DNA from 2 places in the Streptomyces sp. NPDC107546 genome. Region 1 is predicted to be linked to the other one. Evidence: riboswitches for the same ligand, from Rfam matches in the RefSeq annotation. Region 1 holds a riboswitch; the other holds the start of a gene.
The links. Region 1 has a riboswitch for cyclic di-AMP ahead of ACZ7L1_RS08680 (M23 family metallopeptidase). Riboswitches for the same ligand answer to the same signal wherever they lie in the genome.
Positions count from the first base shown of each region.

Region 2: linked by a shared signal. The riboswitch ahead of ACZ7L1_RS10570 (transglycosylase family protein) and the one ahead of ACZ7L1_RS08680 (M23 family metallopeptidase) in region 1 are both predicted to bind cyclic di-AMP.

Region 1 is NZ_JBVKBA010000004.1:380,274-383,941, forward strand. It holds tRNA gene ACZ7L1_RS08670 (tRNA-Met) at 1-55, shown strand, start outside; gene ACZ7L1_RS08675 (PP2C family protein-serine/threonine phosphatase) at 447-1,646, shown strand; cyclic di-AMP (ydaO/yuaA leader) riboswitch at 1,862-2,018, shown strand; gene ACZ7L1_RS08680 (M23 family metallopeptidase) at 2,030-3,079, shown strand; gene ACZ7L1_RS08685 (aldo/keto reductase) at 3,166-3,668, shown strand, end outside.
Region 2 is NZ_JBVKBA010000006.1:22,851-26,518, forward strand. It holds gene eno (phosphopyruvate hydratase) at 1-816, opposite strand, end outside; gene ACZ7L1_RS10570 (transglycosylase family protein) at 1,210-1,905, opposite strand; cyclic di-AMP (ydaO/yuaA leader) riboswitch at 1,910-2,076, opposite strand; gene ACZ7L1_RS10575 (LysM peptidoglycan-binding domain-containing protein) at 2,275-3,273, opposite strand; gene ACZ7L1_RS10580 (cytochrome P450 family protein) at 3,456-3,668, opposite strand, start outside.

The DNA.
Region 1 (3,668 bases):
GTAGCTCGCTGGGCTCATAACCCAGAGGTCGCAGGTTCAAATCCTGTCCCCGCTACTGAAGGCCGAGGGCCGGAGTCCGAAAGGACTCCGGCCCTCGGTGTTTCCCGGGCTCTCCTTCACCCACTGGCGGCTACTCCGCCCGGCCCACAGCGGTCGCCCCCCGCCGCCCTTCCGGGAAGCCTGGACGGGTGGTGCAGCAAGCAGGCGAGCGGTGGTCGTGGGAGCAGCACGATCCGGACGAGCGGCGTGGGCCCGATGCGCCGTCCGAGGAGAGGGCCGAGGACCACCAGCGGTCGCGCGGGCGTCTCCCCGGCCGTCACGACCGGTCGGGCGGGCGTCTTAGCGACCGCGGCAACCGGTCCGGCGGGTGTCTCCCCGACCGCGAGGACCGCCGACCCGGCCGACCCGGCCGGCTCGTCGGAGCCCCCGAATCTCCCGGAGCCCCCGTGCCCGACCCCGGTAGCCCCGCCCCCGCCCCCGGCGCGAGGGCCGTTCCGGCGCCGGCGTACGGAGGGGCCGAGGCGGAGGTCGCCACGGAGGCCGAGGAGCGGCGGATCTCGTACGCGCGGGCCTTCCTGCGCGCCCTGCCCGGCCTGCTGATCGTCGCCGGGGTCTGCTTCGACCTCTTCGCCCCGTCCGACTACACGGCCGGCCCCCTCTTCACCGCCGCCCCGCTCGTGGCCGCGCCCCTGTTCTCGTTGCGCGGCACCGTCCTCACCGGCACGGCGGCCGTCGTCGTGGTCTTCGGGGTCCACCTCGGGCTGGGCGTGCTCGGAAAGGCGAGCGAGGTCACCGAGGTGGCCACGGTCGTCACCGTCGCCGCCCTCGCCGTCCTCATCAACGTGCTGGTCCGCCGCAACGTCGCCCGCCTCGCCTCCGCCCGCCAGATCGCCGAGGCCGCGCAGCGTGCCGTGCTGCCGGAGCCCGCCGCCCGGATCGGTGGACTGGACGTCGCCGCCCGCTACGAGGCCGCCCAGGCCGACGCCTTCATCGGCGGCGATCTGTACACCGCCCAGGACTCCCCGTACGGGGTGCGGCTGGTCGTCGGCGACGTACGCGGCAAGGGCATGGGGGCCGTGACCGCCGTGGCCGTTCTGATCGGCGCCTTCCGGGAGGCCGCCGAACAGGAGCCGACGCTCGAGGCCGTCGCCCAGCGCCTGGAGCGGGCGCTGTCCCGCGATCGCGCCGGACGCGAGGGGCCCGACGTGTACGAGGGTTTCACCACCGCGGTTCTCGCCGAGATCCCGCACGGCTCCGGAGTCGTCCGCATCGTCAACCGCGGCCACCCCGCCCCGCTGCTCCTGCTCCCGGACGGTTCCCTGCGAGAACTGGGGGCCCGCGAGCCCGCGCTGCCGCTCGGCATGGGCGACCTCGGCGTCCGGCCCGACCGGGTGGAGGAGTGGGACTTCCCGCCCGGCTCGACGCTGCTCTTCTACACCGACGGCGTCTCGGAGGCACGGGACGCGCACGGTCGGTTCTACGACCCCGCCGTCCGCCTCGCCGGACGGGTCTTCCCCACCCCGGGCGCCCTGCTGAGCACCCTCACGCGCGAGGTCGCCCGGCACACCGGTCGCCGCGGTACGGACGACATGGCCCTGCTGGCCGTGCGCCGCCCGGCGCCCCCTGAGCGCGGTCACGAAGGGTGAGTGAGTCATGCCCCTCCGCGTAACAACTGACATACTGTCAATATCCGTGTGGTCGGTGGGGCTGGGGCGACTAGCCCGATTTCCTCCGTTCAGGCCCTGAAAGTCCTGGTCGGCGGCATGAATGGATCTGTCTGAACGGCTTGGAATACGGGCCCCGCGTCTATTAACGTTCGATAACGCAGCGCGGTCGTCCCAGCCGTCACCAGAGGCGGCTCCGTGCGCGCCTGCCGAATCCCGCGAGGGAGCCGGGGAACCACCACCTTGGGGTGAATCGAGCGGATACCGCCGTGCCGCACGGCCGGTATACGCGCGTAGGAGACCTTCCTGCTCCGAACCCGTCAGCTAACCCGGTAGGCGAGACGGAAGGAAAGGAGTGCGCCCACGTGGCGTTCAACCGGCCTGCCCAGAACACCTCGTTCGCCCCGAACGGTACTCAGACTCTCGACGTCGCACCCGGCATCGACGAGGGCCCCTGGGAGGAGTGGAACCCCACCGAGGACTCCATCCGCCCCGTCCGCGGCCGGCACCGCGTCGTCAAGCAGCGCGGGGGCGGGCTCGCCCGCAGCTCCACCGTCCTCGGCGTCGGTGTGATGGCCGCCGTCGGCGCGGGCGGCATGGCCACCGCGCAGCCCGGCAAGCCGCCGGTGTCCATATCCCTGCCGGACCTCTCCTCCGTCACATCCCTGCCGGACCTCTCCTCCGTTACGGAATCCGCCAAGGCGCTCATCGGTGACGACTCCACCGCTCCCGAGAGCTCGGCCACCGCTCTCAGCAGCGTCGGCCGGACCGACGCCGGTGATGCCACCGACGCCGCCGACTCGAAGGGCGCGGGCGAGGCGCTGCGCGCCCGGATCATGCAGCAGGCCGAGTCCCAGCAGGACCGGATCGCGCAGAAGGCGGCGCAGGCGGCCGAGGACGCCGCGGTGAAGAAGGCCGCCGCCGCGGCGGCCAAGGCGCAGGACGACGCGCAGGCCAAGGCCGCCGCTCTGCAGAAGCAGGCGCAGGAGGCCGCGCGGCTCGCCGCACTCGCCCGGCAGTTCACGCTGCCGACCTCCTCCTACACCCTGACCTCCCACTTCGGCGACGCCGGCGCCATGTGGTCCTCCGGCTTCCACACCGGCCTGGACTTCGCCGCGCCCACCGGCACACTCATCAAGGCCGTCCACAGCGGCACGATCACGGAGGCGGGCTGGGCCGGCTCGTACGGCTACCGCACGATCCTCACCCTCGACGACGGCACCGAGCTGTGGTTCTGCCACCAGTCGTCGATCAGCGTCACGGTCGGGCAGAAGGTCAGCACGGGAGACGTCATCGGCCGCGTGGGTGCGACCGGCAACGTCACCGGGCCGCACCTGCACCTGGAGGTCCACCCGAACGGCGGCGCCGCGATCGACCCGCTGGCCTGGCTGCGCGGCAAGGGCCTCAACCCCTGACCCCGCCCCGCGAAGAGCGCGGTGTTTGCGAGATCTTTGCGGGCTTCCCGGAAGACACCGGTCCGGTCCGGGCGTTGACACAGAGCATGACTTCCCTTCGCAAGCTGGGTTCTTCCGATCTCGAGGTCTTCCCGCTGTCCCTCGGCGGCAACGTCTTCGGCTGGACCGCCGACGAGACGCAGTCCTTCGCCGTCCTCGACGCATACGCGGAGGCGGGCGGGAACTTCATCGACACGGCCGACTCGTACTCGGCCTGGGTGCCGGGCAACAAGGGCGGCGAGTCCGAGACCATCATCGGCAAGTGGGTGAAGGCGCGCGGCAACCGCTCCGACGTGGTCATCGCGACCAAGGTCAGCCAGCACCCCGACTACCAGGGGCTGACCGCCGCCAACATCAGGGCCGCGGCCGACGCGTCCCTGCGTCGTCTGGACACCGACCACATCGATCTCTACTACACGCACTTCGACAAGCCGGAGGTGCCGGTCGAGGAGATCATCGGCGCGCTCGACGAGCTGGTGAAGGCGGGCAAGGTGCGCGCCATCGCCGCCTCCAACATCTCCGCCGAACGCCTCCAGGAGTCCCTGGACTT
Region 2 (3,668 bases), on a different contig from region 1:
GTAGTACTCCGTCATCTCGGCGGCGGAGCGCTCCTTGCCCTCGAAGAGGTACTTGCCGTCCTTGTAGAACTCGGAGGCGGCCACGTCGAGCGCGAGGGCGATCTGCTGGCCGGGGGCGTAACCGGCCTCCTTGATGGCCTCCAGGATGAGGTCGAGGGCCTCACGGTTGGAGCCGAGGTTCGGGGCGAAGCCGCCCTCGTCGCCGAGGCCGGTGGCCAGGCCCTTGCTCTTCAGGACCTTCTTCAACGTGTGGTAGACCTCGGTGCCCCAGCGCAGCGCCTCGGAGAAGGACTCCGCGCCGATCGGGGCGATCATGAACTCCTGGATGTCCACGTTGGAGTCGGCGTGCGAGCCGCCGTTGAGGATGTTCATCATCGGCACCGGCAGCAGGTGCGCGTTCGGGCCGCCCAGGTAGCGGAACAGGGGCAGGTCGCTGGCCTCGGAGGCGGCGTGGGCGACGGCGAGGGAGACGCCGAGGATCGCGTTGGCGCCGAGGGAGCCCTTGTTGTCGGTGGCGTCCAGGTCCATCATCGCCTGGTCGATCAGGCGCTGTTCGGTGGCGTCGTAGCCGACCAGCTCCGGGCCGATCTGCTCGATGACGGCGAGAACGGCCTTCTCGACGCCCTTGCCCTGGTAGCGGTTGGGGTCACCGTCGCGGAGCTCGATGGCCTCGAAGGCGCCGGTGGAGGCGCCGGACGGAACGGCGGCACGACCCGTGCTGCCGTCGTCGAGGCCGACCTCGACCTCGACCGTGGGGTTGCCTCGGGAGTCCAGGATTTCCCGGGCTACGACGACGTCGATGGACGGCACGAGCATCTCCTTCTTGGATGTGACGCTGGAAGTGCGGGGCTGTCTGCCTTGCGGCTGTGCCTTGCGACTAGAGCCTAACCGCCCCGGGCTGTCGGCCGGCCTACCGACCGTCCCGTGGACAGGGTGACGGTACACATTGTTCCTGCCCGGAACAAAGGGCTGGGGAAAGGTCGGGTGAAATCCGCACGGCCGGACAGCGAACGGGCCGGACAGCGAAGAGGCGTGACAGCGAACGGGCGGGACAGCGAACAGGGCGGACAGCAAAAACCCCGCTCCGGCGCGCACGGGGGAACACGCACCGGAGCGGGGAGCCCGTGGGGACGGGGGTGGGCCCTCACGCGACCCCCGCGGTGGGGGTCACGCCTGGCAGGGGCCTGCGGCCCGGCTACCGGGTGGCTGTCACTTCAGGTGCAGCTGCTGGCCCGGGTAGATCAGGTCGGCGTCCTGGACGATGTCCTTGTTCAGGTCGAAGAGCTTCGTCCAGCCGCCCTGGACGTGGTGGGTCGCGGCGATCGAGCTGAGGGTGTCGCCCTTGACCACCTTGTACTCGCCGTCGCCCTTCTTGACCTTCTGGCCGGTCGGGGTGGTGACGGTCTTCTGCGGAGCCGGGCGCTGCGCGGAGCGGTTGGCCGCCTGCCGCTCGGTCGAGCGGGTGGTGGTGCTCTTCGTGGTGGTGCTCTTCGCGCCGCTCGAGGAGCCCGTGGCCGCGGAACCGTTGTACGCGGCGCTGGTCAGGCCCTTGCCGCACACCGGCCAGGCGCCCTTGCCCTGGCCCGCGAGGACCTTCTCGGCGACGGCTATCTGCTGGCCCTCGGTGGCCAGGTCGGCGCGGGAGGCGTAGGCGGTGCCGCCGTACGCGGCCCAGGTGGAGTTCGTGAACTGCAGACCGCCGTAGAAGCCGTTGCCGGTGTTGATGTGCCAGTTGCCGCCGGACTCGCACTGGGCGACGGCGTCCCACTGGGCGGCGGTGGCCGCGGAGGCGTTCCCGGCCGCGAGGAGCGGGCCGGCGATGGCAGCGCCGGCGACACCGGCGAGCGCGATGGCACGGGTGGCCTTGGACGGGCGGCGGTGCTTACCGTTGCCGGAACACAGCATGGTTCATTCCCCTCACCGACGCCTGCGAGGTGAGCTGTCGGGTTCGGGCCGGTTGAGTTGCCCGGCCGTGCCCCTTGCGGAACACGGCTTCACCCCGAGCCGCTTCCGGTCAACTCCCGGATGCGGCGCCTACCTTGGGTCCCCCGCTCCTGCCTACGGCGCTTGACGCGACGACTGTTCCCGTACGGCCGCTGGCAGGATTCGGCGTTGCGACCGCCGGGGCTCGCTGTGGCGAGCGATCACGACCGTAAGCAGTCGATCGCCGGAATTTCAAAGACGATCAGGGCTTATGAGACCCATATCTCACTTTCACCAAACAGGACATTCAGCGCGAAGTGGGTCGTCAACTTCCGCCACGGAAGGGGCAGTTCAGGACGAGTCGCCGGTCGGGTCGGCGCCGAGCGCAAGGCTCTGACCGGGGAGGATGAGGTTCGGGTCGGCGCCGACCGTCTGCCTGTTCGCCTCGTACAGCGCCGTCCATCCGCCGCTGAGGTCAAGGGAGTCGGCGATGGACGACAGATTGTCCCCGGGGCGGACGGTGTACGAACCGTCGACGGCGTCACGCGCGTCCGTGGTGCCGCGCGAGGCGTGCCGGCCGGACACGTCCGACGTACGGCCGTCCGCCGCACTCTCGTCGGCGCCGTCGCCGCGATGACGACCGGCGCTCGAGGTCTCGGGCGAACTCGCCCCGGACGAGGCATCGTCCTGTGTCGACTTGTCCGACCCATCGCTCTTCGTCGTGGCCGCCGGAGCACCACCGGACCCCTGTGCGCTGTTGGCGGCGTCGGCGGTCGACGCCCCGAACGAGGGTGAGGACGAGGAGGACGAAGGGGACGAAGAGGATGAAGAAGGCGACGGAGTGGTCGACGCAGATGATCCGGACGAGTCGGACAGACCGGAGTCAAGACCGGACCCGAGACCGGAATCGGAGGACGATCCGCCGTCGGACGACGAGTCCCCGGCGACACCCGTGTCGACACCGGCGGAGCCGGAGTCCTTGCTCAGACCGTTCAGCAGGCCGCAGGTGCCCCAGACCCCCACGCCCCGGGCCGCCAGGACCTTCTCGGCGACGGCGATCTGCTGCGAGCGGCTCGCCTGGTCGGGGCTCGGCGCGTAGTCGAGACCGCCGTACCTGTCCCAGTCGTCCTGCGTCAACTGCAGCCCGCCGTAGTGACCGTTGCCGGTGTCCGCGCTCCATGAGCCGCCGCTGACGCACTCCGCGACCTGGTCCCAGGTGACGCCGGTGGCCGCGCTCGCGCCGGTGGCGCCGAGCAGCGGAATCGCGATCGCTGATCCGGTCACCCCTGCCGCGACGAGGAGAGCCGGAGCCTGACGGGGGCGACGGTGACGACCGTTCCCGGAGAGCATGCGGTTGCCTTTCACACGACAGCATCGACCGACGCGACGGCCGTGGCGTGCGGACCGCCGCGTTGCTGCGTGAACGTATCCGCACTGGATCGCTTGTCACAAGTTAATGCAGCGTAGATCACGTGAAGATCACAGAGGTGAGATCCTGTCACCTTCTTGTGACCACCGGCGTGTTCGCCGTGTCATGTCCGGATGTCGGCGGGAGCTTCGTGACCTTTCTCCGGTACCGGTGTGAACGCCACGGGCAGCGTGCGCAGGCCCCGCATGATGAGTCCGCCGCGCCACCGCAGGTCGGACGGGTCGACCGCGAGCCGCAGGTCCGGCAGGCGGGTCAGGAGCGTGGCGAGCGCCGTCTGTCCCTCCAGGCGGGCCAGGGGAGCGCCCAGGCAGTAGTG